4 regions of the Paenibacillus sp. 1A_MP2 genome follow, and region 4 is predicted to be linked to each of the others. Evidence: riboswitches for the same ligand, from Rfam matches in the RefSeq annotation. Region 4 holds a riboswitch; each other region holds the start of a gene.
The links. A riboswitch is a leader RNA that binds a small molecule or an ion and turns the genes downstream of it on or off. The one in region 4 is predicted to bind thiamine pyrophosphate.
Positions count from the first base shown of each region.

Region 1: another riboswitch for thiamine pyrophosphate. It lies ahead of thiC (phosphomethylpyrimidine synthase ThiC); the one in region 4 lies ahead of ACTWJ7_RS16240 (thiamine phosphate synthase).
Region 2: another riboswitch for thiamine pyrophosphate. It lies ahead of ACTWJ7_RS30850 (ABC transporter ATP-binding protein); the one in region 4 lies ahead of ACTWJ7_RS16240 (thiamine phosphate synthase).
Region 3: another riboswitch for thiamine pyrophosphate. It lies ahead of ACTWJ7_RS33375 (ABC transporter substrate-binding protein); the one in region 4 lies ahead of ACTWJ7_RS16240 (thiamine phosphate synthase).

Region 1 covers NZ_JBQQCS010000001.1:6,501,082-6,508,556, reverse strand. Annotated here, with positions in the region: gene ACTWJ7_RS31980 (hypothetical protein) at 1-104, shown strand, start outside; gene ACTWJ7_RS31975 (superoxide dismutase) at 291-908, opposite strand; gene ACTWJ7_RS31970 (hypothetical protein) at 965-1,093, shown strand; gene ACTWJ7_RS31965 (DUF2935 domain-containing protein) at 1,198-1,611, opposite strand; gene ACTWJ7_RS31960 (alpha/beta hydrolase) at 1,811-2,839, opposite strand; gene ACTWJ7_RS31955 (IclR family transcriptional regulator) at 3,198-3,941, shown strand; TPP riboswitch at 4,060-4,173, shown strand; gene thiC (phosphomethylpyrimidine synthase ThiC) at 4,629-6,323, shown strand; gene ACTWJ7_RS31945 (hypothetical protein) at 6,364-6,579, shown strand; gene ACTWJ7_RS31940 (aspartate/glutamate racemase family protein) at 6,988-7,475, opposite strand, start outside.
Region 2 covers NZ_JBQQCS010000001.1:6,259,067-6,266,541, forward strand. Annotated here, with positions in the region: partial or broken gene ACTWJ7_RS30830 (ABC transporter ATP-binding protein) at 1-562, opposite strand, end outside; partial or broken gene ACTWJ7_RS30835 (ECF transporter S component) at 563-1,155, opposite strand; gene ACTWJ7_RS30840 (pectate lyase) at 1,794-2,462, opposite strand; gene ACTWJ7_RS30845 (radical SAM/SPASM domain-containing protein) at 2,829-3,704, opposite strand; TPP riboswitch at 4,033-4,135, shown strand; gene ACTWJ7_RS30850 (ABC transporter ATP-binding protein) at 4,366-5,070, shown strand; partial or broken gene ACTWJ7_RS30855 (ABC transporter permease) at 5,084-5,859, shown strand; gene ACTWJ7_RS30860 (ABC transporter substrate-binding protein) at 5,891-6,958, shown strand; gene thiM (hydroxyethylthiazole kinase) at 7,262-7,475, shown strand, end outside.
Region 3 covers NZ_JBQQCS010000001.1:6,792,509-6,799,983, forward strand. Annotated here, with positions in the region: gene ACTWJ7_RS33360 (hypothetical protein) at 53-547, opposite strand; gene ACTWJ7_RS33365 (VOC family protein) at 766-1,152, shown strand; partial or broken gene ACTWJ7_RS33370 (NAD-dependent epimerase/dehydratase family protein) at 1,170-1,945, shown strand; TPP riboswitch at 2,001-2,113, shown strand; gene ACTWJ7_RS33375 (ABC transporter substrate-binding protein) at 2,338-3,378, shown strand; gene ACTWJ7_RS33380 (thiamine-binding protein) at 3,638-3,928, shown strand; gene ACTWJ7_RS33385 (ABC transporter permease) at 3,928-4,686, shown strand; gene ACTWJ7_RS33390 (ABC transporter ATP-binding protein) at 4,730-5,629, shown strand; gene ACTWJ7_RS33395 (TatD family hydrolase) at 5,724-6,530, shown strand; gene nfsA (oxygen-insensitive NADPH nitroreductase) at 6,600-7,343, opposite strand; gene ACTWJ7_RS33405 (TetR family transcriptional regulator) at 7,327-7,475, opposite strand, start outside.
Region 4 covers NZ_JBQQCS010000001.1:3,310,022-3,317,496, forward strand. Annotated here, with positions in the region: gene ACTWJ7_RS16210 (hypothetical protein) at 1-274, shown strand, start outside; gene ACTWJ7_RS16215 (hypothetical protein) at 334-819, shown strand; gene ACTWJ7_RS16220 (hypothetical protein) at 836-1,234, shown strand; gene ACTWJ7_RS16225 (hypothetical protein) at 1,231-1,782, shown strand; gene ACTWJ7_RS16230 (hypothetical protein) at 1,769-2,752, shown strand; gene ACTWJ7_RS16235 (ABC-F family ATP-binding cassette domain-containing protein) at 2,885-4,435, shown strand; TPP riboswitch at 4,560-4,669, shown strand; gene ACTWJ7_RS16240 (thiamine phosphate synthase) at 5,025-5,576, shown strand; gene thiO (glycine oxidase ThiO) at 5,581-6,810, shown strand; gene thiS (sulfur carrier protein ThiS) at 6,807-7,010, shown strand; gene ACTWJ7_RS16255 (thiazole synthase) at 7,014-7,475, shown strand, end outside.

The sequences.
Region 1 (7,475 bases), 3.2 Mb from region 4:
ATCTTGAATTTACAGGTGAGGAAGATATCAAGCTGGGCGATCTGATCGCGATTAGCAAACAGGTTGGCGACAATTATGTTGCCTGTGAGGGTTGCGCCTCTTAATGGCGTGAGGTTCCTAGATTATTCTAATACAAGCAAGTCTTCTTGAATCAAGAGGCTTGCTTTTTTTGCGATCCAAGAGATATCTTTCAGTCTTTAAGCTGGAGATATCTCTTTACATCAACATATTGCACCATGGATTCAATGCGCTCCAGAGCACTCCCCGATACTATGCTTAGCCCGACAATCCTAATACGGCGGCCATAACAGCTTGCGCGCAGTTTCGTAGCGTTCCGCCACAGCTGGCCAATAAACAACCTGCCACCAGTCCTCGATATATTTTTTGCGTTCATTCTGGTGTTTCAGATAGTAGGCGTGTTCCCATACATCCAGCGGTAGGAGAGGCACGATGTCGGACTGAGATAAATTCTGGTGTTTCTCCGCCTGCAAAATTTCCAATCTGTGCGCCCGTGGGCTCCAGACCAGCATGGCCCACCCGCTGCCCTCCACCTTGTTGGCAGCCTCGGTGAATTGATTTTTGAACGCCTCATAGCTGCCGAAATCCCGCTTGATCTGTTCTGCGAGCATGCCGGAAGGCTTACCTCCACCTTTGGGATTCATGATCGTCCAGAAGATCGTATGCAGGTAATGGCCTGCACCATTAAACGCGAGTTCACGTTCCCAATGTTTGATGAGTTCGAAATTGTTCTTTTTACGCGATTCTGCCAGCTTTTTCTCTGCGGTGTTCAGTCCATCGACGTAGGATTGATGGTGCTTGTCATGATGTATGCGCATGGTCATCTCGTCAATATGCGGCTCCAGCGCATTGTAGGCATAAGGTAGGGGAGGCAGTGTGTGTCCGCCAATCGGCACAGGTTTCTCCTTGACCACCGCTGTGTTAGCGTTGGGTGTGCCCTCTTCGTTTGCATTGGGAGACTGAACAGCAGCTGAAGCCTGCGCCTGTACGGATGGATGAGGGTGTTGACTTTTCCCACAGCCGAAGACGGATTTTCTACAGCTTCACGATTGGACTGTCCAGATACGGACGTTGATGCAATGTGTACGTTGGAATCAGCCGGTTGCCCCGAGGTTTGAAGGATATGTTCCAGTGAAAAAGTTGATTCAGACACCGAATCTCGCATAGCTCCATGTTGTTTCAGCGTTTCGAGTACCCCCAGGAAATACTCGGATTCGCGAATGAAATGTAAAATAACCAATTTGGCAAGTGGGACAGACTGAACAACAGTGCTTTGCTCCAGGAGGACATATAGCTGTCTAATGAACTCTCGCGATTGTGCGCAGGCCGCAGCCACGAGCTGTTCAATACAGCGAATGATGTAGGGGCAGGAGGCTGGGTTCCCGGCAGTATTTGCTTCAACAGCTGATTCGCGACTCTTTCGCTGTTCTCAAAGATGGCTTCCCATTCTGCAAACCATTGGACATATGCGGGTTCAAGATCAGGAATCAATGCACTGATGACAATCGTATGTTCCTTTTCTTGCTCTTTCCAGAAACGAACTTCTTCAAGTACCCGCAGAGGCAGCAGATGTCCATATCCATACCAATTCATAAGTGGTAAACCTCCGTTCAAATGGATTCAAATCTAGATCCAGCAGTAAAAATAAAATTGGATCCCCCGGTTCGCTCAATTTTGTAATATACAAGCTAGAGCTGTCTTTAATTACGTCCCAAAAGTATATTCTCCAGTCATGTTGTCCTATGTACACAAAAAAAGAGCCCCGTATAGGAGCTCTTGAATTACCGGATCTTCACGATTCTCCGGCATTGGTATTTTCCACATCATCGCTGCTCGTCTTCGTTACATGACTCAGGAATGTGGAGACACGACGCAGGTATTCCTTCGGATGCTCCCGGAAGATCAGCTCATGATGCGCACCATCCACAATCCATTCATCGGAATACGGATTGGTCTGGTTGGCAGCGAGCAGCTCCGCAATCGGGTAAGGAGCTTTCTCATCCTCGGTACCATGGATGAAGAAAATAGGGAACGGATAATCTTCCTTTTTCACTTCCTGATACGGAATCTGCTGCAATCCGGTCCCGTTCAGAATGGGGAACAGCAGATTCATAATCTGCAGCGTAGGTTGACGCGGCAGATCAATCTGATTATGGATGTTATGGTACAGTGTATCCGGCTCAAGCAGGAACGTGCTGTCCAGAATCATCGCATCCACATCTTTGGTAATCAGCCCAGTCTGGAGGGCTGTACCTGCACCCATGGAGAAGCCCCATACAACAAGCTCCTGAGCTCCGCGCTGCTTCGCAAACTGGATTGCGCCAAGCAGCTGCTGGGATTCGGCTTTGCCGCCTGTAGCGACAGCTTTGTTCACCTGGGAAGCGAAACCGTAATCGAACATCACCACATTGAAGCCAAGTTGATGGGCATAATGGGCAAGGTCATACATTGGTACCCAGGTTTCTTCACGATTCGCACCATATCCATGGCTGAATATGATGGTTTTGTTTGCATTATCGTCAGCCGGAATATACCAACCCTGCATTGTTCGACTGCCGTCTGCTGCCGGAAACGTGATGTCTTGATACTTCATGTTCTTGGCCTGCATGGGATTGGAGAAGACAGGCGCTACCGTTGGATTGGATAATACCCAAGCAATATAACCGTGTAGTGCAATGAAACAAAAGAGCAGAAAAAATACAACGGAGAGCAACAGCGCCACGACAATATGTTTGAACCGGATCAGCCTCGGTGATAACGAAGAAGGCAGATCTGACACTTTCGTTTGCAGCGGGGCTTCGCTCTGGGATGTCGGATACATGATTGCCCCTCCTTTAAAAATCAAATGAAGATAACAACGAGACGAACAGAGCGGATAAACGATTTTTCTGACTACGTATGAAGCAAAATCTTAATTTAATATATCTTTATCGTATGTTCCAATATAGTCAAAGTCAATTGATTGGAGCCATTTGTTACGCAATTGTTATATAGTTCTGAAGATATATGGTTAACATTTCCTTAGGGTGCAAATTGCAGGGGATTTTGATTTATAAAAAGAAAATATTTACAATTATCTCTCTTCCAATTGGCGCTTTTTAGTTTACAGATGAGACCGTTTCTCATATAATTTATGTAACCAAGTTTCATGTGATGAAACATGAGGAGGGCAATATGCCATGGAAGACCGAAAGTTAACCGTCCGGGCTGTAGAGCGGGCGCTGGATATATTATTGTGTTTTACAACGCGCAGTGATCTGGGACTCACGGAAATTGCCACTCAGATCGGTCTGCACAAAAGTACAGTCCATCGTCTGATGGCTACTTTGGAGGAGAAAGGGTTCGTGATCCGGGATGCAGCCACCGAGAAGTATCGACTCGGCATACGCATCTGGGAGCTGTCTGCCCATATGTCTCGCAGCGATGATCCTGCCATTCTGCTCCTTCCTGCGATGGAGCGGCTGAGGGATCGACTGGGCGAAACCGTAAGCTTATATCTGCGTGATGGCAGTGAGCGGATTCGGATTCAAGCTGTGCAGAGTGATCAGGCGATTCGCCGGGTGGCTCCGGTGGGAGTCAGACTTCCGCTATCCGTTGGAGCGTCCAGCAAAGTGCTCATGGCTTTTGCCACCGAGGAAGACCGTGAAGATCTGATGAATGGACCGGAATGGCCGGTATTTATCGATCCCAAAGTATATTTGGCACAGATGAAAGACATTCTGGAATATGGCTACGCAACAAGTTATGAGGAACGTGAACCGGGAGCTGCGGCAGTATCTGTCCCCATCCTGGATCGGAAAGGCAACATCGCTGCTGCCTTGTCGGTATCCGGGCCTGTTAGTCGCCTTTCCCAGGAGACGTTGCATGAATACGCACCTGTGCTGAAGGAGGCTGCTACACAGATGGGACTCATGTTATCCTGATTTTATTTTCTGAATATAAAGGTTGTTTTTATGATTCGGTTGCGCTACTCTGTAATGGACGGCCTAACGGGGCCAGCATAATTGAATATGCATTTGCGGCTTAAATGCTGCAACTTGTTAACGTTACTGGGGGAGTCCGAATTGTCCGGACTGAGACGGAATCGCATGAGATTCCGGACCCTTTGCACCTGATCTGGATCATACCAGCGTAGGGAAGTAATCGGCGATACGACCACGAACACCACATGATGTGACCTATGGATGGGCTCCGCTATGGAGCCTTTATAAGGTGCGTTATTGGTGATGGACATAAGCCGGTTCCCTTGGGAACCGGCTTTTTTATATAGTAAACAGGCGGAAGAAGCTGCCAGAACTGCTTTTGGGCAAAGTACCGGGGAGCATCTGCCAAGCTTCTGGGATAGAGTTCATTTGCATTCACTGCCTACGTATTACTAAATGTGATGTCCCTGCTTTCTGTCGTATGGTCGCTCTTTCTTTATCTATGTTGTGGATGATTCGGGACAAGTGCGCAAGCATTTTAATCCAGACGATCACCAATGAGGAGGAGACAAGAGCGATGAGTAAAGGGAACAGAACGATGGGACAGGACGAGCAGGATCAGCAGTTGGCAAAGAAAAAGGGGCGACCGGACGGGTTCAGCCCTTCCCGGGCAGCCGCAAAGTTTACATTTATGGCTCTCGACCGGACATTGCTGTACCGGAGCGTGAAATTGCCCTTCATGACACGAATACTCCCCAAGGAGTGGAGCATAACGAACCGCTGCGTGTCTATGATACGAGCGGGCCGATGACCGATCCCGGATTTCATGCCGATATCCGCGCAGGTCTGCCAGCGCTGCGTACGCGATGGATTACGGAGCGTGAAGATGTTGAAGCTTACCGGGGACGGACGGTAAAGCCGGAAGATAACGGTCTGAAGCCAGGATGGAAGCGAGCTGGAGCCGAGGAGTATCCAGGGTTGCGTGGTCAACCCTTGCGAGGAATAGCTGGGCGCAGCGTGACCCAGATGCATTATGCACGACAGGGAATCATCACGCCGGAGATGGAGTTCGCAGCCATTCGTGAAGGCGTGGAGCCGGAGTTTGTTCGACAGGAGCTGGCGAGTGGCAGGGCGATCCTTCCGTCGAACATCAATCACCCGGAGAGTGAGCCGATGCTGATCGGGCGTCATTTTCATGTGAAGATTAATGCGAACATCGGAAACTCTGCCGTATCGTCCTCTATCGAGGAAGAGGTGGAGAAGATGACTTGGGCGGTACGCTGGGGGTCAGATACGGTGATGGATCTTTCCACAGGCAAGGACATTCATACGACTCGGGAATGGATCATCCGCAATTCTCCGGTACCGATCGGAACGGTGCCGCTCTATCAGGCGCTGGAGAAGGTCAATGGTGAAGCCGAAGCACTGACCTGGGAGTTGTATCGTGACACGCTCATTGAGCAGGCAGAGCAGGGCGTGGATTACTTTACGATCCATGCAGGCGTGCTGCTGCGTTATATCCCGATGACCGCCAAGCGCATGACAGGCATTGTGTCACGGGGCGGGTCCATCATGGCAGCATGGTGCCTTGCGCATCATCAGGAGAATTTTCTGTATACCCATTTTGAAGAAATCTGCGAGATTATGAAAAGGTATGACGTGGCGTTCTCTCTTGGAGACGGGCTGCGCCCAGGAAGCATCTACGATGCTAATGACGAAGCCCAGATGGCGGAACTGGCTACGCTTGGTGAACTGACACAAATCGCCTGGAAGCATGATGTGCAGGTGATGATCGAAGGTCCGGGACATGTGCCGATGCACAAGATCAAGGAGAATGTCGATCTGCAAATGGAGATTTGCAAGGAAGCGCCGTTCTATACTTTGGGACCGCTGACGACCGATATTGCACCGGGATATGACCATATTACCTCGGCGATTGGGGCAGCGATGATCGGTTGGTTCGGTACGTCGATGCTCTGTTATGTTACGCCAAAAGAACATCTGGGCCTGCCCAATAAGGATGACGTGCGGGAAGGGGTTATCGCCTACAAGATTGCTGCACATGCTGCCGATCTGGCGAAAGGTCATCCGCGTGCCCAGCGACGGGACGATGCGTTATCCAAAGCACGGTTCGAGTTCCGCTGGCGGGATCAGTTCAACCTGTCGCTGGACCCGGAACGTGCGCTATCCTACCATGATGAGACGCTGCCGGCCGAAGGGGCCAAGGAAGCCCATTTCTGCTCCATGTGCGGGCCGAAATTTTGCAGCATGCGGATTACGCAGGATATTCGTGCTTTTGCCGCGGACAAAGGATTGTCCGAGAATGAGGCTGTGGCTGCGGGCATGCAGGAAAAGGCAGAGGAATACCGGACACGCTCCTAAGCGTTGTTACAACGCAATCTGGGCAGCCTGATATAGTGAAATGCCGTTCCTCTCCGTGATCGTGGAGAAGAGCGGCTTTAACCCGGTATGTGGTGTTCGCAGGCCAATGGCTGCTCCTGCACAGCATTTGCGGTGGGTATTCCTCCATGGCTTCCTCCAAGTGCTGCATAGTTCAGACGAAGTGACCCGTCAGGCCGTCAACCTGTGGCGGGTCACTTCTTTTACGGTCGATGTATGTGAGGAGCGCAATAATTAACATTGCGAACACGATTACATCGTTGAAAGAGTAGCTCAGCCCCTAACGAACCGAGCACACGCTATTTGCCGTAATTTCCACAGGTCTGCGATTTAACGAATCATAGAGACGTTATTTCTTGAAATGCAAGTCCTGCTGTACTGGAAATCGCATGTCTTGACCCCATTAAGGTGGCTCAGGTTCGTTAAACTTAGCAGATCACGATAATTCTGATAATAAGACGCGCTGGGTTCGTTAGAGCTTTTGCTCCAATCTAGAGCAAGAGAACTTCTGGAACAAGTTCTTCAGATGAGATGTCGCATCACTGATTCATCTTAGGCGTGGCGTTACCGATATAAGCAGAGCTGGAAAATCAGTTTCAAATATCGACGCACCGCTCAAAAAACACTTACCGCTCACCGCTCAACATTAACGCCGAACTATGCTCAACTTCTTCTCCAAATAAGCCGCTAGCGAAGCCAACGGGCTATAGATCGCCAAACCTGTATCTGCTGTAACTCGCGCTGCTGCGGGAGCCATGGACAGTTGAGAGGCTACTACCTTGCTTCCCGGGGACTGCTCAGCAATCTGCTGCAATCCAGCACTCACCGCTGCAAGATAACCTTCCTTATCGCCTCGCATGATTAACTCGAATGTACCCGGTATCAATACCGATTCAGTCTCTACAGCATCAATCCCTTTTCGCTGTCCATTCTCATCATCCTGCTGCAAAGCCTGATTCACCCGTGCCATCGTTCCTTCAATCGTCGCAGGGTTGGTAAACGCCAATATGTATCTCCCCGGTACTCGCTTCAATTCCTGAAGTAATGGATCATCAATACCAACCACTGGGACAGGAACATGCTGTGCCTCTTGCTCAAGTACGGCTGCAAACAGGGTACAGGTGACGAGGATGG
Region 2 (7,475 bases), 2.9 Mb from region 4:
TTTGTCCTGTGCAATCTGTTTCACCGTATCCCACACCTGTGAGGTTCCCTCATCATCCAGCAGCGCCGTTGGTTCATCCAAAAAGAGTACGTACGGCTCCATCGCAAGAATCGAAGCCATCGCAAGACGCTGCTTCATGCCCTGAGACATGGATTGTATCAGTGTTCGATTATGTTCAAAGTGTAATCCTACTTGTTCCAAGTATTGATGGATAAGAACTGGCATCTGCTCGCGTGGAATATTCCGGTTTTCAAGGACAAAAGCAATCTCTTCATCCGTATATGACATACAGAACTGGGTGTCCGGGTCTTGAAAAACAATGCCGGGCTGTTCAGGCACCTGTATATCGTCACACTTCATCGGAATCTCCACAGATCGCGGAATCAGACCGCTCAGAATTTGCAACAAGGTCGATTTGCCCGAGCCACTGGGTCCAAGTAACAACACTTTCTCCCCTTGACGCACAGAGAGACAGGCCTTGAAACACCAAGGCCTTCTCTCCCGGGAACTTGCATCTTAGATTCGTAACACCTGCCGCCTGCGCATTCCCCTTCGTGATCATCTAGTCCAATGCCTCATAATCCTGCTTTGAAACTGGTCTGAGTGAGCGCGTAACCCCTGTCAGCTCCAGCGCTTTGGCCAGATAATAGGCGAATACACCCGCAATCAGAATACTACCTATGAAGCGGAAGCCGATAAACAGCGTATAATTCCACGCCGAGAGTGAATCGATGTACCCGTACTGATAATCCAGCAATAGCGATGCAGCTGCTGCTCCAATCGCTGCGAGGCAGGTGACAAACAGGTTCGTTTTTCGATACAGCATTGCAGCAAAGAATATCTCTGCCCCAGTCCTTGAAACAAGCCATACACCAGTGTGGACATCCCCCATTCACTTCCTAGAAAAGCACTCACTGTTGATGCCGCAACTTCAGCGAGAATAGCCACGCCCGGCTTACGGATAATGACAAAAGCAAACGTGCCCGCCATAAACCACATGCCATAGATCATCTGCTCTGCATGAACGCCGAACGGCTTCATCAGATCATACGTAGGCCCCCATATTTTGTAGATTACTCCAAACACAACCGCAATCACGATCGTTACCAGGATATCGGTTAATTTCAATTTGTTACTGCGTACTTCTGTCGACATGTTCTCTACTTCCTTCCTCTGTTTCCCTTGGATTATAAAAAAAACAAAAAAGCCTCCCCGGTTACCAGGCAGGCCATACGCACAGTTTACAATTCTCACGATGCTACGGATTAGGCAAATATGGAGAAGAAGAAACAAACGACACCATCCCCGTCACATCAGAAAAAATCCCATTGCACCCAAGAAACGCTGACATCTATCATCTATTCCTTATCCTTAATCCTTACCATTGCACATCGCAAATTCATGTTCTCTACGCTGGCATTACCCAGATCAGATAAACGGTCAGCGGCACAAGGCCACTCTCTCAGCCCAACTTCATTGAGCTCCCGGTTCACTTATTTCATTGCTTCTACTGTACAACACATGGGTATTTGTGACAATCCCGATAAGAGAAAATCTAGTTTAACCTAGGGGAAAGAGTGATTAAATATATGATTCTTCTTGCGGAAATATGCTTCTGACATCTCACAACGGTGCAAACGGGAGCGAATGACGTGTGTCAGGTTCATTTAGACCAAAAATAACGCCAACAAGGGTTGTCCCCGTCATTGTCATGACTTATGGGACAGCCCCTTTTAATTGGCATGCTTCAACTCGTTTATAGGAAAATGATTACGAACCGCCACGCCCCGTATTTAATATTGTGTATTCCCGGATTGACTTGTTTTGCCTGATGCAAAGCCTTTGAACAAGGTCGGTACTTTGGAGTAACGTGTATTTGTAATTTTCCCTTGCGATGTACTGCTGTCCGTACGCATAATAGAATCTTTGACATTGGAAATGTCCGAGTTGTCGAGCGTCATGTTCACGGCGAAGGTTGTTCCACCATTTTGACGCACCAGCTTGCCAATATCGTCTGCACGGAAATTTTTAATGTTAATCGTCCCCGCTGCATTGATTTGAAACACTTTATCATAGGCTTTGTAAGCTGCCCCGCCCGTAATGTTGACCGTGCCGGCTGACTTCAGAGTCAGAGCATCCTCGCCTACATCCTCCCAAACCACATTTGATATCGTACAGTTACCGTAACAATGAACACCATCAGCTGCAGGCGAACCGATAATCACATTTTTGAGCGTAGCGCCTGCCTCCAAGCGAAATACCGGCTTCTGATCTTCTGCTTGAGATCCATCTCCCAGTGTGGAGGGGTTAGCTACATAGGTTTGGCCTTTGCCGTCAAACGTTTCACCCTTGGCTACAATAATTGTTGAGTTTACAACGGTAGGTGCAGCTAAAGCGGGGATTGCACCAAATAATGAAGCGACCAGACCGGCGGACAGCAACAACGTCAACATTTTTTTCATAACTTAAATCCTCCCTTATTCTGATATTTGGCGTACAAGCAAGAGCTTGTCCTTACGGAACCCCTTCAGAGGTGCACCTCTGGTTCGGAACCTACCCTAATCCTACCAAAAAAGGGATGTTACGATAATAATCATTAGCTTAGATATAGAAACGACAGCATCATGCCTGTGATCTCGGCATTTTTTGCAGCGCACTTCAACATCGGATGTGCCGATCTCAACTTCGGGTATGCTTCATTTACAACTCGTAATCTATGGTTAGATGCTCCTTTATCGTTCTGAGAAAAAATGAAAGACCACTTCATCTGTTTCCAGACAATGTGGTCTCTATTATTTTGATCTCTGATTTTATTTAAAAATTACACTTTAGGCTCCAAACCGTTGACGATATCCGCACTTCCGACATAATTCCTCCACCGCTTCCCGTTTGGAGAAACCATAGAACAGATTGTTTGCTCGTTCACCATCTACTATCTCCGAGAACGACTTTTCGTGAACGTTGCCCAAGTTAATTACACCCTCACCGTCGAGGCAGCATGGAACCACAGTTCCATCGACAAGCACAGCTGCTTGACTGCGAAGCGCATGACAGAAGCCTTTACCGTCATCTTCCGGTGCATCCAGACTCGGCCATTGGAATTCGTGATCCTGATTGAGGTACACATTATGCGCAATTTTCACACCGCTGCCTGGCACCACCTTTTCCTCAATGCGGAAATCCAGATTAAACTCCCGTTCAAGAACCTCCAGCGTCTCCCGGTTACGGTTCATCTGGGCATTTGTGAAGTTATCCTGTGTCAGATTCCAGAGACGGAAAGAAATAATAACATTGTGCTTCACTGCTTCCCGGACAAAAGACAACACATTGCCCAGATAGCCCTCACGATCTGTCGAACCTTCGTGTCCATCAAAGCTGTGCAAAGAAAAGTTCATCTGACGCAGCGCCGGTTTGCCGAGCAACTTGTGTTGGGTCTTGGGCAGCAGTGTACCATTCGTCGTAATGTTAACCTTGAACCCCTTCTCATGCGCGGAATCGAGTAACAAATCAATTTTGGGATGAAGCAGCGGCTCACCTTTGACATGTAAATAAATATGCTTGGTATGGGGTTTGATCTGATCCAATATATTGTTGAAGACTTCAGGGTCAATGAAATTTTTGGCACGTTTGGTCTGCGGGCAGAAGCTGCATGCCAGATTACATATACTTGTGATCTCAATATATACTTTCTTGAACGTTTTCAACTCGGGGTCCCCATTCTGCTCAGGAGGGAGAACAGTCCCACCCTCATTTATGATCCGGCCCATATGTGCCACCACTATTATATCGGGTTAGAGAGCCAAGGTAAATCGACCCGCATGTTAATTTTCTTTTCCTCCCTTCCCGGGCGTCTTCTTACTTGTACATCTGAGCAGTTGCCCTTCTGATCGAAGAGCTTAATTCGCTGTTCATTCAAACGGTTAGAATCTTGGGTTACTTTCCTAACTCACATTCCTCGCACTTCTTTTAGGACGCCCTCTTTACATTCCACTTGCATGTGATATATGCTGAACACACAACTGCATATCTTGAACATTGCACTAGGGGAGCCTTGCGGCTGAGACGAATCGAACGATTCGGACCCTTTGAACCTGATCTGGATTATACCAGCGGAGGGAAGTGGAGCGGCCTATCCGTAAGCGGATTTTTTCATGTTAATGATGAAATTTAATATGAATTGAACGTATAGACCCACTCATTTCTCTGGAAATGGGTGGGTCTTTTCGCGTTCTGCGGCAGATCAGAAGGTGTAATTAAAGATCCCGCAGTTTGAAGTTTGAATCAGAAGGGGGAACGGGACGAGATGGATAACGACATAACCATTCACAACATGAGCTTTGCTTTCCCGAAAAAAAGGGATTCCCCGTGCTCTCCAATGTGTCGATGCGTGTAGCGGAAGGCGAATTCGTCTCCCTCATCGGTTCCAGCGGCTCCGGTAAAAGCACTCTCTTCAAGCTGCTGGCAGGCTTGCTTGAGCCAACCCACGGAACCATCGAAATTCCGTGGGTTCGCGAAGGAGAGCGGCTTGGACGCGTGGCCTACATGCCGCAAAAGGACCTCCTGTTATCTTGGCGAACCGTCATGGAGAATTGCATGCTCCCCTCCGAACTTGCTTCAGGGCGGCAGGACAAGGCAAAGACGCAGGCGGACATCCTGGCTGGCCTCGACAGATTTGGCTTATCCGGCTACGCGCATGCGTATCCGTACGAACTGTCCGGCGGCATGCGGCAGCGAGTCGCAATGCTGCGCACCCTGCTTACAGGCGGCCAGCTGATGCTGCTGGATGAACCATTCGGTGCACTCGATGCCCTGACCAAACGGGAGATGCATCGCTGGCTGCTAGAACTCTGGGGAAGTTTGGGCAAAACCGTGTTGTTCATCACGCATGATATTGAAGAAGCCTTGCTGCTCAGTGATCGAATTATCCTGTTAACTCCAGGGGGACAAAGCCAACAGCTGCAGGATATAACGGTACCTTTGCCGCGTCCAAGACATTCAGACATGATCTATGAACCGGCTCTCGTTCAGATGAGACGACTACTGGAGGAACAATTGCATGCGAAACGGTAACTGGAGATGCAGCATGAAGGATAGTGTAAAGCGTTGGCTTGCCCGTTATGGTCTGTTTCTCTTGCTCATGCTGTTACTGCTCGTCATCTGGGAGTGGATTGTGAATATGGGATGGGTGCCCTCCTTCATCATTCCAGCCCCTACGGCAATTGCCAGTTCGCTATATGAGCATCGCCGACTCCTGTTGGCTACACATTTACCTGCTACCTTGATGGAGGTTGTCGTTGGTTTTGGCTTGTCCATTGGTGCCGGAATTGCACTTGCGACAGGCATGCATATGAACCGATCCATTGAAAAGGCGTTATATCCCTTCATCGTAATTAGTCAGACGATTCCACTAATCGCTTTGTCCCCGTCTTTATCCTGTGGTTTGGCTACACGCTGTGGAGCAAAGTCGCGGTGGTATTCCTGATCGCGTTCTTCCCGATTGTCGTGAGCACCTATGATGGCCTGCGCCAAGGTGATCCGGAACAGCGTGAACTGCTGCTGACGATGGGGGCCAACAAGTGGGATATTTTTCGTAAACTCCAGATTCCACTTGCCCTTCCCTCCTTCTTTTCAGGACTGAAGATGTCTGTGGTGTACTGCGTAGTTGGTGCAACGATTGGAGAATGGCTCGGCGGAAGTAAGGGCCTTGGCTATTTCAGCCGCAGAATGTCGAGCAATATGAACACGGATGCCATGTTCGCCGCTATTGTGCTGTTATCCCTGCTTGGTATTGCCCTGTTTGTACTTATTGCATGGCTGGAGAGAAGATTCGCTACAAAACGTCATGCAGGTAGATTTTAAAACAGAAAAAGGAAACGAGGAACTTTAAATTATGAATACAAAGCATATCTATTCCCTGCTCCCCCTCCTTCTTATAACCCTGATGCTGATCGTTAGCGGGTGCGGAAATACGGGTACCAACACACCTGCTATTGATTCAGCTCCCGATGTAAAAGATACAGAATCATCTGCGACCAAAACGTCATCAGATTCCAAAGATAAGCTGTCCATCATGCTCGATTGGTACCCGAATGCAGTACATTCCTTCATCTATGTTGCACAGGAGAAAGGTTACTTCACGGACCAAGGTCTGGATGTCGATGTCCAGATGCCCGCCGATACGAATGACTCACTCAAGCTTGTTGCTGCGGGGAAAATCGATCTGGCACTAAGCTACCAGCCGCAAATTTTGCTCGCGCGTGGGGAGAACATTCCTGTACGTTCCATTGCAGCCATCGTTAGGCATCCGCTTGTGCATCTGTTGACTGAAGCAGATGGTAAAGTAAAGTCGCCAAAAGATCTTGAAGGGCTCACTGTCGGCTATTCCTCAATTCCCCTGTACGAAGCGATGGTGCGTACGATGATCATCCAGGATGGAGGTAATCCTGACAAGATGGATCTTGTGGATGTGGGATTCGACCTGATTCCTTCCCTCGCTTCCGGACAGGCGGATGCCATTATGGGTGGTTTTATTAACCATGAGCTATTGATTTTGGAAAAAGAAGGCCATGCGATAAATTCATTCAATCCCGTCGATTACGGCGTACCTGATTATTATGAACTGGTCCTCACTGCAAGTGAGGTGGGCATTGAAACGAAAAAGGATCAGCTTACACGCTTTATCAAAGCCATACAGGAAGGACAGAAATACGTAACGGAACACCCCGAGGACGCGTTGAACATTCTGCTCGCACATGAGAACGAAACCTCTCCGCTTGACCCGGAGATCGAAACCAAAAGCTTGAATATTTTACTGCCCCTGATGAATGAAGAAGGTCAGCCGTTTGGTGGACAGGACGCCTCGTCTTGGGAAAACGTTCGTGCATGGCTGCTCCAAAGTGAATTGATTCCAGATTCCGTGAAGGCTGAGGATGCTTTTATTAACTTGCAGGGCGAGTAAGGAAATCGCTTGCTGAATGAGATCAAGCAAAATTCGAAAGTTGTCATTCATTATCCATGTCGGAACTACCTGAGTAGATTCGGGATTCAGTTCCTGGACGAATAGAATTCTTATCGAGGATTTGGATCTTGAATTAAGCTTTACAAATGGACTTTACAGCTATCCGTGAATAGTTTTTAACTCCCATCATTTATTGGAACCCACATAATTCAACAAATGTTGCAGAATTAACAACTGATATAAAGGCAACCATCCCTGCCTGCGATTTTTGATCAAGTTGCTTATTTATAAGGAGGATCTCATATGTCTTATCTGGAACGTGTTCGTACGCAAAATCCACTTGTTCATAACATTACTAATATTGTCGTTGCTCCCTTTACCGCCAACGGTTTACTTGCACTCGGTGCATCTCCCTTTATGGCCTATGCGCATGAAGAAGTGGCAGATGTCGCCAAAATTTCAGGAGCGGTTGTATTGAACATTGGCACTCTGGACGAAAGGGTAGTTGAAGCGATCC
Region 3 (7,475 bases), 3.5 Mb from region 4:
CAGGAAATACTTATTTACGTGCTAAAAATCGGAGCTAACCTTACTTTCTACTTCATTTACCTACATTAGAAGGAACCACATTTCCTTTACCCTTGATGAATCTAAATACATATCGCACGAGTGGTCCCAGAATAATAAGTTGGTAAGGGAGCGCCAGACTAAAATTTCGAGCGATCGTATGAAGATACGTACTCCATATCGAAGCCCCGCTTAGCTGATTTTCAAGAGATGCCGAGATCATTCCGTATATGGACATCATCAGTACCATCCCAATAACCATGAAAAATGACATAGCGAGAATGCCCAAGATCTTGTTGGACTTGTCAAAGGGTAAAGAAAATGCAATTTTCCTCGCCACTGGTCCGACAATGAAGGACTCCACCAGGAATGCAATGATGAAGCACAATACGAATTGGAACAGTATTTCAAGCGGGGACATCTTGCCGAGTAACCCACTGTGCCATAGATTGAAGAACATCATGACCACGACCATCCCTGTACACATCATCAATCCGAAAATAATATGTTCTTTCTTTGTTGTTGGCAATTCTCTCATCCTCTCTGTTTACTTTGACAATTATAAAGATCCGGGATACACCCACATAAGTGAACATTCTGTGAACTCTACAACCATTGGAAAGCATCTCTTTAGAATCTTTATCATACAGGGAATGTATCTTTCCTATTTGACAACCCCGTAGTCCAGCCCTATGATATTCCTTAAAATGGCAGAATGATTCATCTACTACAAGGAGGATTTTGGATATGAGTTTTCAAAAGCGCATTGACCACGTCGGCATCGCCGTTCGTGATCTGGAGACCACACTCCGCTTCTATACGGAGATTGTTGGTCTTGAATTGAAAGACCGGGTAACCCATACCAACGGCGTCATTCAGCTCGCCTTTCTCGGCTTCAACGGAAGCAACGAGACCGAGATTGAGTTGATTCAGGGATACAGTGACAAGCTGCCTGCCGAAGGAACGGTGCACCATTTTGCCATCCATGTCGATGATCTTGAATCCGAATACAAGCGCATTAAGGCAACCGAGGCCGAATTTATTGATGGAGAGATCATTACACTGCCCAACGGTTACCGTTATTTCTTCATCTATGGACCGGAAAAGGAATGGATTGAGTTCTTCCAGCGCTAAGAATTGGAGCTGATTTGATGAACATTTTAATTACCGGAGCAGCCGGAAAAATTGGACGCGACTTATCTCAACATTTATCAGAGGCATTTCACCTGCGACTTACGGATCTGAATATCGACAGACTGCATACGTATTCTGGGACAGGCCATGAGATCATGGCACTGGATGTGACGGATGCCAAAGCTTGTCAGCAAGCTTGTGAAGGTATGGAAGTGGTTGTACATCTGGCGGGAGCCCCTCCCCGTATGCCGGCTTCTATGAATCCTTATTGGACATCAATATCAAAGGTACATTTAATGTATTCCGTGCGGCCAAGGATCAAGGCGTACGAAGAGTCATCCTGGCAAGCAGTGCACAGACGATCGAAGGGTATCCCATTGATGCCCAGATCTATCCGGACATGCCAACACGCCCACGGAATTTGTACGGGGTTAGTAAATGTTTTGGTGAATCGCTCGCCTCCTATTTTGCTTATACCGAGGGGTTACAAAGTGTTGCAATACGTATTGGGGCATATGATGATTTCCAACCGGATGGGCCGCCGCTGGAGGCTCGTGATATGAGCGCGTATATTAGTCCGGCTGACTTGTGTGATCTGGTGTTCAAATCGATTATAGCTACAGATCTGGAGCCCTTTACCATACTGCATGGGATCTCGAATAATCGGTTTAAACGCTTGAATCTGGAAACCACGCAGAAACAGGTGGGGTATGACCCGAAATCCGATGCTTTTGCACTCAGCCAGATTTCCTTATATGATTCGCCACGATTCGTCCCTCCATCCAGTTCCTGACTGGACATGCAACGGCCTCTGGCCTATAATTACACCTAGTAATGCCCGTAACTTCATAGTTTCCCAGGGGAGTCGGAATAGGCCGGCTGAGAGTGTATCCCACCAAGATACTGACCCTTAGACCTGATCTGGATCATGCCAGCGTAGGAATCGGAGTATATCGAATTGGCCCAGCCCAGCCTCTTTGCTGAGTGCCACATCTCTAACGCCTGCACGCGTCCCGGATTAACGGGGCGCTTTTTTAATGTTCTTTTTATAGCCAGAGAGCTAAAAAAAGTGACGTCATCCGGATCATAGCTGGTATAAATCTGTCGATTTATGCAAGAAGCTTGGATATGAAGCCAAGGAGCACCCGCGCCACTGGCCGGACAATATGAAGGAGAGAAATGAAGATGAGATGGCGTAAAATGATGGGATTGCTGCTCTTGTGTGTGCTGCTGGTAACTGTGGCCGCATGCGGCAGCAAAGAAGCTGCACCTTCAGGAGAGAACAGCGGAAGCAACACCGAAAACAGCAGTGAGGGTGACAATGCAGCCCTCAAGGATATTAAAGTGGTACTGGACTGGACACCAAATACGAATCATACCGGCCTGTATGCGGCCGTAGATCAAGGTTTTTATAAAACTGAAGGCTTAAATGTGGAGATTGTTCAGCCAGGTACCGGAGGCGCGGATACCATGGTTGCTTCGAACGAAGTGCCTTTTGGCGTAAGTTATCAGGAGAGTGTGACCCAGGCCCGCACACAGGGCGTACCGCTCGTGTCCATCGCTGCAGTTATTCAGCATAATACATCCGGATTTGCTGCTCCGGTAGATCGGAACATCAAGTCTCCCAAAGATTTCGAAGGCAAAACCTATGGTGGCTGGGGCTCCCCGGTAGAAGAAGCCGTAATGCAGTCCATTATGGAAGGCGAAGGTGCGGATGTATCCAAAGTGAAAAATATTAACATGGGCGATGCAGACTTTTTCACAGCTGTGAAACGCGATATCGATTTTGCCTGGATTTTCTACGCGTGGACGGGCATTGAAGCCGAACTTCGCGGCGAGCCGATCGACATGCTGTATGTGAAGGATTATTCCGAAGCCCTGGATTACTACACACCTGTGCTTGTGACGAATGAACAGACGATTCAGAATGATCCCGAGCTGGTTAAAGCGTTCTTGAAAGCGACTTCCGAAGGATATCAATACGCGATTGAACATCCCGAAGAAGCTGCCAACATTCTGATCAAGGCCGTACCGGATCTGGACAAGGATCTTGTACTCGCGAGCCAGAAATGGCTGAGTCCAAAATATCAGGATGACGCACCACGCTGGGGTGAGCAGAAGCAGGAAGTATGGCAGAACTACACGGATTGGATGTTTAGCAAAAAACTGCTCGATGAGCAGGTAGATGTGTCCAAAGCGTATACAAACGAGTTCTTACCCCAATAAAAATTGTTTAAGTTTAACTTTTTTTACACCAGAACGAAGAGTGCAGAACCCATCTGAAGAAGCGAAGCGGTCGCCTAAAAGCTTTCTTAAAGAAAGCTCCTTCGGAAGCATATGCTATCCCCGGATTTTCCCCATGGGGAAAATGGAATCAAAAAATCCGGGGATAACAGCGATCGGAAGAGGGTACTGCAATCGGAGTGGTAAAGTGTAAAGCTGGTTCAACTCATGCAATTTAACCCGAAAGGAAAAGTGATGTTTCATGGCAAGCACACTACTGAGCATTCAAGTCATTCCCAAAACGCCCAATGGCGAAAATTCCTATCCTTACGTTGATCGTGCCATTGAAGTTATTCAGCAGTCAGGCTTGAAATATCAGGTTAATCCACTCGATACCACGATGGAGGGAGAACTGGAGGAGCTGCTGGAGGTTGTCCGCAAAATGCATGAAGTTCTTGTGGAAGCCGGCAGCCCCAGCATCATCTCACAGATCAAGATCGCCCATAGCCCGAGCGGCTTCAGCATGGACACCCTGACGGAGAAATATCGCTAATGCATGCCTATTGGAAAAGCGTATGGCCGCCCTTCGTGGCGGTTATTCTCTTTATAGCGGTATGGCAGGGAGCTGTCTCCCTGTTTCATATCGAGAAATGGATGCTGCCTGCGCCTTCTGACATCGCCCATGAAGCGGCCTCTCAGGCCGAGCGACTTGGCATGCACGCATGGGCAACCATCCAACTGACATTGATCGGGTTTGCAGCAGGTACACTTACGGGATTACTGATTGCGATGGTGCTGCATCTGATTCCATTTTTGAAATCTGCACTCTATCCATTACTTATTCTTAGTCAAAATATACCGACCATCGCGCTCGCTCCGCTCTTGCTGATCTGGTTCGGATTTGGGCTGCTGCCCAAACTGATTACCATCATTCTGGTCTGCTTCTTCCCGGTGGCTGTAGCTGCCATGGACGGGTTGACCCGCACCGATGCGGCGATGATGAACTATATGCGCATGGCTGGCGCAAAACGCGGCTCAATTTTCTGGAAGCTTGAGCTTCCACATGCGCTGCCCTCGGTGTTCTCAGGGATCAAAATTGCCGCTACGTACAGCGTCATGGGTGCGATCATCGCGGAATGGATTGGAGCAGATAAGGGCATCGGGTATTATATGATGCTGCAAAAATCGGCCTATCGGACGGACCGTCTGTTCGTAGCAATCATGATTATTGTGGCACTGAGTCTGCTGCTCTTCCTGCTCATTGCACTACTGGAGAAGCTGCTCGTTCGCTGGCGACCGCAGAAGCGATAATTTTGAAATATGCCCTATATAAAGGTTAGGAAGTGATGACGAGATGACACCCGAACACAACGAGCGGGCAGCTGCTTCGCCGGATGCGCGTACAACAACTCCAACGGGTAGCAGAGGTCCTGAACATGAAGCCGTGACCTTAACTGCTAAACATTCATCGCCAGCGTTGGAAGTTCAGAATGTGCATGCCTCGTTCCGCGAGCGGCGTAGCACATTACCCGTTCTGGATAGCTTGTCCCTGAACGTGGAACAAGGAGAATTCGTAGCCATCGTCGGCCCCTCCGGCTGCGGCAAAAGCACCCTTTTCCACATCATCGGCGGTTTGCTGAAACCACAGGAGGGCCAAATTCTGATGAATGGTCAGGATGTTACCGGACAGCGCGGCAAGATCAGTTATATGCCGCAGCAGCCTGCCCTCTTCCCGTGGCGTACCATTGAAGACAATGTGCTGCTTGCTGGCGAGGTGTCTGCGGACACACCGCCACGATCCGAAGCGCTTGCCAATGCCCGGAAGTGGTTGGGCAGTGTCGGACTGGCCGGATTCGAACGAGCCTATCCGCATATGTTATCGGGCGGCATGCAGCAGCGGGTTGCATTTCTGCGCGCCCTGCTCAGTCCACAGGAGCTGATGCTGCTGGACGAACCATTCAGCGCGCTGGATGCACTGACCCGCAGCGACATGCAGCGCTGGCTGCTCGATATCTGGGAACAGAATCGCCGCTCGGTGCTGTTCATTACGCATAATATCGAGGAAGCCTTGCTGCTTGCTGATCGCATCTATGTTTTATCGAACCGGCCTGCAGCCGTACTGCACGAGGTCGATGTTCCCTTTGAACGTCCACGGCGCGAAGCGATCACGGAGGAACCTGCTTTTCTTGAGCGTAAGCGGCAAATTTCCCAGTGGATGAGAGAAGAACAACAGAAGACCCGCCTATCCAAATAGTGCGGGTTTTTAAGTTATTATTTTCCTGAAATGGGTGATCCAGAGAGACTACGCTGCGTAACATTGGTAAAAGACAAAAAGGAGGAGTTTATCCATGCACTCAACCGCTTTTGCACCCTTGATCGATGCACATCTTCACTTGGACAAATATACACCTGAAGAACAACGCGAGATGCTGCATTCCTTCTCATCCCACCAAGTTGAAGCCGTCATCGCCGTCTCCATGAATCTGGCATCTGCCCAAGCCAACCTGGAACTAGCTTCACAATACCCTCGTGCCGTATATCCAGCCTTTGGTTTCCACCCTGAACAGGCCCTGCCGTCCCTGGCAGAGCTGGATCTGTTCTTCCACTGGATCGAAAAGTATATCGGACAAGCTATAGCGATTGGGGAAGTTGGATTGCCTTATTACAACCGACAGGAAGCCGAACAATCCGGACAACTCTTTGATCAGAGCGGCTATATCGATCTGTTGGAGCGATTTATCCAGCTGGCGAAGCGGCACAGTAAACCGATTGTACTGCACGCTGTATACGAGGATGCCGATATCGCCTGTGACCTGCTGGAGCAATATCAGCATCGCCGCGCTCATTTTCACTGGTTCAAAGGTTCCAAGCGGACCGTCCAGCGAATGGCTGACAACGGACACTTCGTCTCATTCACACCCGATATCATCTATGAAGAGGAAATTCGCGAACTGGCCCGCCAGTATCCTTCGGAGCAAGTTATGGCAGAGACCGATGGACCTTGGCCTTTCGAGGGGCCTTTTCAGGGAAGAATGACACACCCTGCCATGACCAGACAAGTGATTCAGGCCTGGAGCGAAGTGACCGGTATGGGCACAGAGCGGGCTGCGCGCCTCTTTTATCAGAATACGAAACGCTTCTACGGTCTTCCTTAGACGCTATTCATAAGCACCAAAAAGAAGTCAGCTGGCATCCGCCGTACTGACTTCTTTGGAATTCACTTTTTAACGCTTCAGGAACCCTTTACCTTCGAGAAAAGGCTTCATCTGTAGACGTACCGGCTCTGTGAGACGTTTCGCCATCATTTCGGACCATGGTGTCGAACGTTCCCCTTGGGTGCGCTCCTTCATGTATGCAGCGGTCGTTTCATCATAGCTCTCGACGCCTTTGAGGGTCTGCTCAGCGTTATAGTGGCCATGGTGTAAGACGGCATCCAGCGGTAGACGCGGACGAATGCCCGTCTCCTGATCCGCAACACCAATGCACATGCCATAGACCGGATAGACACCTTCAGGCAAGCCTAACACTTCGTTGACTTCTTCAATGCGGTTACGCAGCCCGCCAATATAGACAATACCGAAACCTAACGACTCTGCCGCAAGCGCCGCATTTTGTGAAGCAAGCGCAACATCAATTGTCGCTACCATAAAGTTCTCAGTGGAGTCCTCATAGGATTCCTTCTCCGGCAAGTGACGTTTAGCAGCATCACTCAGACGATAAAGATCAGCACACCACACAAGAAACACAGGACATTCGTTGACGTAAGACTGATTACCCGCCAATTCAGCCAATTTGGCCTTCTGCTCCTGTTCGGTAACAGCAATTACAGTATAAGCCTGTACACTACTTGAAGAGGAAGCCATCTGCCCGGCTGCCACGATTGCTGCCAGCTGTTCCTCGCTTACCGGGTCTGGCTTGAATTTCCGTACAGAGCGGTGTTTCATCATCAATTCAATGGTTTCGTTCATTGCCATTCACTCCCAATCCTCGTAGTACGAATTCAATGGTTTGCTCGGCCAGCTCATCTGTATTCATGTGCTGATAGTCAAAGCTAAACCGTGAATTCTTGGCCCGTTTGTGCGCCAAAGCCACACCCATGA
Region 4 (7,475 bases):
ACCTGAATTTCAGCGTCTGGTGGAAAAACTGCAACTTGCACTCGGGAAAATTTCAATTCGGGAAGCTTTTGACGATCTGGATAGCATGATGGCCTTTTATTTTGAACAACGCAAGCAGGAATATACCAAGATGATTGATGTCAAAGCATCCTGGGGTAGAATGATCGGATTTACACCGATGTATGCCTTGATCTTCCTCTATCTGGTCATTCCGTTGGTAGGTATGAGTTTCCTGCAAATGAACATTTATTATGAACAGATTCAGAAACTGTAACGGTCATGTACGTCACAGTCTGAAATAAATTAAAAACAATATATTTAGGAGGATTTATCATGAACAATGCATCAAGCGCTTTAAAGGTGGCAGCAGGCATCTTTCTGACCATCGCCCTTATTACGATTGTGGTTCTGTTGTTTATTTCGGCTCAGGAGGCGACCAAAACGGCACAAAACAATTTTGCGGATATTCAGACCGAGTTATCCCAAGCTGCATTTACGGTCTATGACGGAACTACCATTAGCGGATCACAGGTTACAAACGCGTTGCGTAAATATGCGGACAAGGATCAGTTCGGTATTCAAGTTATTACAGGTAAAAATAAAGGAGGCCAATGGTACGGTAATCAGTTAAACATCTCCCAGGATCTCAATAATGCGGATTATGGTTCAGTGATTTCTCCAGATGATAAAGTCGGCATTATTAATCAAACCATGAGTGAAAAAGATAATCAGTATGTCAATCCAAGCGGTAAATTCAAAGCGATTATTGTAAAAGACAGATCTAATGTGGTAAGAGGGCTTATTTTCCAGCAATCCTGACAGGAGTTGGTTTAAGATGTCCCAGAATACACAGCAGCTTATGTTGTTCTGTACGGCGGTTGTCCTTTTTGTGACAGCCTGCCTGTACGGGCAGCAAAATGTTAGGGGTCTATCAGACGCTCTGAGTCACATGGTGCAGACGACAACAGAGATGGAAGGGCGGCTGAACACTACTTTACGCATCAGTGAACCAACCCGTTATAGCGGTGCTGAGGTTTTACACACTGTGAGGCAGATGACAGGGACAACGGTCAGCGTAGAGGTAGACGGGAATGCATACGTCATTGATCCCCTTGTAAACAGAAGAGGAACCATACCTGTCCAGCTTGCAGCCTCGTATAGACCTGAGTTCATAAGAAGTGAGGCTGGTGAACTGCTGAAGATTGCATTTTGGAAGGAGGTCAGTACACCTTGATTAATGCCGCATCCAAGCTGCTAGCAGTTTTGCTGGCAGTGATTTTGCTTTATGTATACCCGGCAGCAGAGACTGCGGATCGACAGGATGACATGGCACGAATGACCGTTGTTCAGACGGTTACACGTTTTGTTGATGCGGTCAGAACAAAGGGATATATTTCACCTGGCATGTATGCAGAGTTCGAAGAGCAGATGGCTCGAACGGGTAACGTCTATGAGATTGCCATGGAGCATTTGCACAAAAAATATGTACCTCATTATTCAGATCCGATGGATCAGAGCACATTCTCAGGAACCTATGAAACTGTGCAGGATGGCTATTATTCAGCTCAGATTAAAGCAAAGCTGTTTCCTTCTTCTGGTTTGCTGGCTTCAGACGATCCAGGGCGTAGATATACACTGGCAATGGGGGATTTCTTCACAGTAACCGTCAAAAATACCAATCGTACACCTGCCATGCTGATTCGTGAGTGGTTGAACCGGTCTGCGCAGGCTGCAGCGGTGTTTACCACATATGGAGGTATGGTGCTCAATGAAGATTACTGATCTTTCCATTGTGTTTGTGCTTATCTTTTTACCTATATTTTGGGTTATATCTCACCATACAAACAATGCCCAAGAGGCTCAATATTTAAGCAATCGATATAAGATGGCACTTCAGACTGCTGTACTGGATGCAGGGGCTGTGATGCATCAAAATGAGAAGCAAAACGATGAAGCAGGGTATGATTCAACCAAATTTGTTAAAGCGGACAAAGAGCTTGCTTTGACTACATTTACCCAAACCATGGCACTAAATATGGGGATTCAGGATGACCCTGCTGCTATACGAACCATGTTTAATTACATTCCTGCAATAGTCGTGCTGGATTATGATGGTTACTATATTTTGGCGAACGAAACAGAAATGACCGGTAACCTTGAGGATACCTTCCGACAGGTTTGGAGTCCCAAAAAGCCCTATACATATTCGGATTCAAATGGTAGCAGTATTAACTTCACACTCGATGGGTATGTGTATGCCTATGATGCAGGCATGGGCAAGTGGGTGGAGGGTTTCCAGAAAGAATTGGCCTCCAGCACGCAAATCCCTCTGCTTCAGAATTCCGAGACGTTTGAGCAGGTCAGACGAAGCCGGATCGTGACAAGTGTGCAGGAAGATTTGGCAGATGTTATTAACAGGCATAATGAGTTTGCAAGAAGGAATGGTGTTTCCTACACCTTTACGATGCCTTTGATTTCTCAGGAAGATTGGTACAACTCGATTAATGATACGGGACTTATGGCTTTTATCCAAGGAATACCTGTAGGTAACCAAAAGATTAACAATTATGCCATTGGTGGTGGCAGACTGGTGAAGAAAACAGCGATTGTTGGCGGAGTTGATCCGTTGAGTGGAATCAAATATTATTACCCTTCCACATGTAGCAATGGTTACAGAGCCGAAGAAGTATTTATAAGTGCCAAACAAGCGGCAGGGCAAGGTTATTTTGAGTATAACTGTTCCAAGAATTAAAGGCAGTTTGTTTGTAATATAAAAGCGAGGTTGCATGAGATGTTTACATTACTTTCAGAAAAGGCAACACCTGTGCTAAAATAGGGTTTCGGAACGATAGTAATGTCCAATAGATAGGAGCAACCTCATCTTATGAGTTTATTGTCAGTAGAGAACGTGAGTCACAATTTTGGAGACCGTACTTTATTTAAAAATGTATCTTTTCGTTTACTTGCCGGAGAGCGTGTAGGCCTTGTTGGAGCAAATGGTGTGGGCAAGTCCACACTAATGAACATCCTTACCGGGAAATTGTTAAAGGACGAAGGGAAGGTCGAATGGACCCCCAAAGTTCGTTATGGATATCTGGATCAGCATACCAAGCTCACGCCTGGAAAAACGATTCGTGACGTGTTAAAGGATGCGTTCCTTCCCTTGCTTGAGTTAGAGAAAGAAATGATGTCCATCACGGATCAGATGGCAGACGCCGATCCGGACAAGCTCGAATTGTTGCTGGAAGAAATGGGTGACATTCAGGAGCAATTGGAGCAAGGTGATTTTTATCTGATTGATGTGAAAGTGGAAGAGATGGCGAATGGACTTGGCTTGTCAGCCATCGGTCTGGATCGTGACGTGGCTGCGCTTAGTGGTGGTCAGCGTACAAAGGTATTGCTTGCCAAGCTTTTACTCGAGAAACCCACTGCTCTTCTTCTGGATGAGCCGACGAACTATCTCGATGTGGAACACATTGAATGGCTGACGCGCTACCTGAAGGATTACCCGTACGCGTTTATTCTGATCTCGCATGATACGGAGTTTATGAATGAGGTCGTTAACGTTATTTATCATTTGGAGTTTGCCAAGTTGACGCGTTATGCAGCCAACTATAACAAATTCCTTGAAATGGCTGACATGAATAAGGCCCAACATATTGATGCTTATGAGAAACAGCAGGAGTATATCAAGAAGCAGGAAGATTTCATTCAGCGGAACAAAGCCCGCGCTTCCACTTCCGGTCGTGCCAAGAGCCGTGAGAAGCAGCTCGGCAAGATTGAACGGATTGATCGTCCAGACGAAGCAGCCAAACCCACGTTTAATTTCAAGGATGCCCGTGCGAGCAGTAAAACGGTCTTTGAGGGTATTGATTTTGAGATTGGATATTCGTATGCATTACTGCCCAAAATGACGATGACGATTGAGCGTGGCGAGAAAATTGCCATTGTTGGATGTAACGGTGTAGGTAAATCAACACTGCTCAAGACCATTTTGGGGAAAATTCCACCCCTCAGTGGTAAGACTTTCTTGGGTGATTATCTGGAAACCGCTTATTTCGAACAGGAAGTACGTGCAGGTAATATTACCCCGATCGAAGATGTTTGGAATGAATTCTCTCATCTGACACAGAATGAAGTCCGGGGCCATCTTGCACGTTGTGGATTGAAAAATGAGCATATCACCCGTCCGCTTAACGCGCTTAGTGGTGGAGAGCAAGCGAAGGTTCGTTTGTGTAAGCTTCTGATGCGTGAAAGCAACTGGATTTTGTTCGATGAGCCTACGAACCATTTGGATGTGACGGCCAAAGCAGAGCTGAAACGTGCCCTGCAAGAATTCAAGGGTACCGTGCTGCTTGTATCCCATGAACCTGAATTTTATGAAGGCTGGGTAACCAAAACGTGGGATGTTGAGGCGTGGTCCGAGAAACAATAGTTACTTCATACCAGACGAGCTATTTCGATAACTAGATTGTCTTCAGCAATGGATAAAGAACGTAATAAATGGAAAATGTACGGTGACAAAAAAGATGTCTATGGTAACATAGGCTACAGCTTCATATGAACACTAGGGGGGCCGCACGATGCGGCTGAGATGGAAGAATGCGATTCCGGACCCTTTGCACCTGATCTGGATCATACCAGCGTAGGGAAGTGGCGCGTTTCAGCTAATGACAAAGGGCGTTATCGTTGACTTTGCGATATTGCCTGCAAGATGAATCATGCGGTTTCTAGGTATACTACGTTGCGACTATGGATGGTTTTTATAGTTGGTTATACGTTATGTATAGAGTAATTGCATGCGACAGTCATTCAGTTGATCATGAATTTTAAATTCGTGGCCACTCCTCTACGGGAGTGGCTTTTTTTGTTGTTTTATACCAGCTTAAAGCACGCAAGAGGAGGGCGAACAGGACGGCAATCTTCCATGAACATGTAGGAGCACAATCATTTGAACTGCATGTCATTTCGCTAGGTAAGGGAGACATGTACTCTTTTCTAGATACGGCTAAGAAAGTATGGCGATGGATCGATTATATCCACATTCGGGAAAAAAGCTGACCCTAGAGCAGCAGATGTATTGGGCGCAAAGTCTAAAAACACAAGGTGTTCCATCTAAACGAATCGTTATGAACGGCTTAGATCAGCTGGCTCAACATGCGTGGTTGGGTGGTGTGCATTGGGGTCAAGCAGCTATTGAAGGCTATGATCTGGCTGAGTTAAATCGACTGAACCGGCTTCGTGTAGGCGTGTCAGTTCATTCTCTGAAAGAAGCAAAAGTTGCAGAAGAACGTGGAGCCGATTATCTCTTTTACGGGCATGTATACGAATCCGATAGTAAACCGAATTGCGAACCTAGAGGTCTTATTGCGTTGGCTGAAGTATGCTCCAATGTTTCGATTCCAGTGATTGCGATTGGCGGGATTAGACCGGAGAATATCAGGGCTATTCGTACTGCGGGTGCCAAAGGTGCTGCGGTAATCTCAACCATTTGGATGAACAGCAAGCCGGAGCTGGCTGCCGCTTCATTGCGGCAGGCAATCAGGGATTCAGAGAACGCCGAACCAAGGAGATGAGAACATGAGAGAGGAAGCAAGAAGCCAGAGCAGGAATCGTTCGGGTTATCATCCAGGAACAGTATTCAGGAGTAAAGGTGGAACAGAGATTCGAGGCAAGCTTCATGCGGAAACGATTATTGTTGGTGGAGGAGTTATTGGTAGTGCCATTGCATGTGAACTCGCCACCCGCGGTCACGACGTTCTTCTGGTTGAGCGTGCAAGAATAGGCGGGGGAACTTCCTGTGCAGCTGCCGGGATGCTTGCTGCGGACAGTGAGGAATTCACTCATGCTGTGATGGCGAAGCTTGCGCGGCAGAGCAGAGCATTACTTCACGAGCAGAAGGAGCGAATCCATTCACTTAGCGGAGTGGAAATGGGTTTGCAACAGCATGGATTTATTACTCCTTTTCGTTCATACAGTGAGGTCAGCAGCTACAAGAATAAACGATCGTCTTCCTTTTCTACAGAACATATTTGGTGGGATCGAGTGGCTGTCCAACAAGAAGCATCATGGTTAAACAGGGATACGTATGGCGCATATTACAGACCTTCCGAGAGCGAGGTTCTTCCTGTCAATCTAACGCAGGCTTATGTCAGATCGGCTCAGGCACTGGGTGCCAGGGTGATGGAAGGTGTACAGAATGTCTGTTTGCATACGGACATGAATGGAGTGCAAGGTATTGAGACTTCAATTGGAACAATGACTTCGAGAAATGTCATTATCGCTACAGGGTTACAAGGCGAAGAATTGATGAGACAAGTGGGCCTTGATACACCTGTTTTGCCTGTGAAGGGTGAAATTGCAGCCGTGCAGTTCTCACCCCACCATGTCGGTTACAGACCTGACAAAACGGTGTATGCAGAGGATATATATATTGTTCCCAAAGCGAATGGAGAAGTGTGGATTGGTGCAACAAGTCTTCCTGGAAGAACCGACATAAAGGTCTCCGTTCAAGGGATTCAGAAGCTGCTTTCAGCCGCGACAAATTGGCTGCCTGGTATGAAGGAAGCGCATTTTATCCGAGCGTGGGCGGGAGTACGTCCTTCGACTCCGGATGGGTTGCCTTATGTGGGTGCTTGTGAAAGTGTTCCGGGTTTATTCGCTGCTTTTGGACACTATCGTAATGGCATACTGCTTAGTGCGATCACGGGCAGCTTAATGGCTGACTTAATTGATGGTAAAACCTCGGAAGAGCTGGGTATTCAGGACCTAAGTCCGGAACGGTTACACCGAAAGGAGATATTGCAGTGAATATCATTGTCAACGGACAAAGCATGCATATTGAGGATCGTTTAAATCGTGTGGACAAATTACTCCATTCGTTTAATCTGCAAGTGAAAACCGTGGTAGTTGAATTGAATCGGCAAATTTTAACACGTGAATATCATGAAACGACAACGTTAAGAGACGGAGATCGAATTGAAATTGTACATTTTGTGGGAGGCGGTTGAACCATGTTGAGGATTGGAAAGTATACGTTTGAGTCCAGGTTACTGCTGGGTACAGGCAAATTTTCGGATTTGGAAGTGCAGAGCCAAGCGGTTGAAGCCTCGGGAACGGAAGTATTAACGTTTGCAGTTCGGCGTTTGAATCTGGAAGATCGCAACAAACAGCATTTTCTGGATACACTGGATTTGAAAAAGTATACCCTGCTTCCTAATACAGCGGGTGCTTCAACGGCAGAGGAGGCGGTGCGAATCGCTGAATTAGCTCGGGCTTCAGGACTTTGTGATATGATAAAAGTGGAAGTCATCGGCGATGGAATCACATTGCTTCCTGACCCGATTGAAACCTATAAAGCTTGCGAGATCTTGCTTGAAAAGGGCTTTACGGTACTGCCTTATATCTCGGATGATGTTATTCTGGCCAAACGATTGCAACTACTCGGCGTACATGCCGTTATGCCTGGGGCTTCG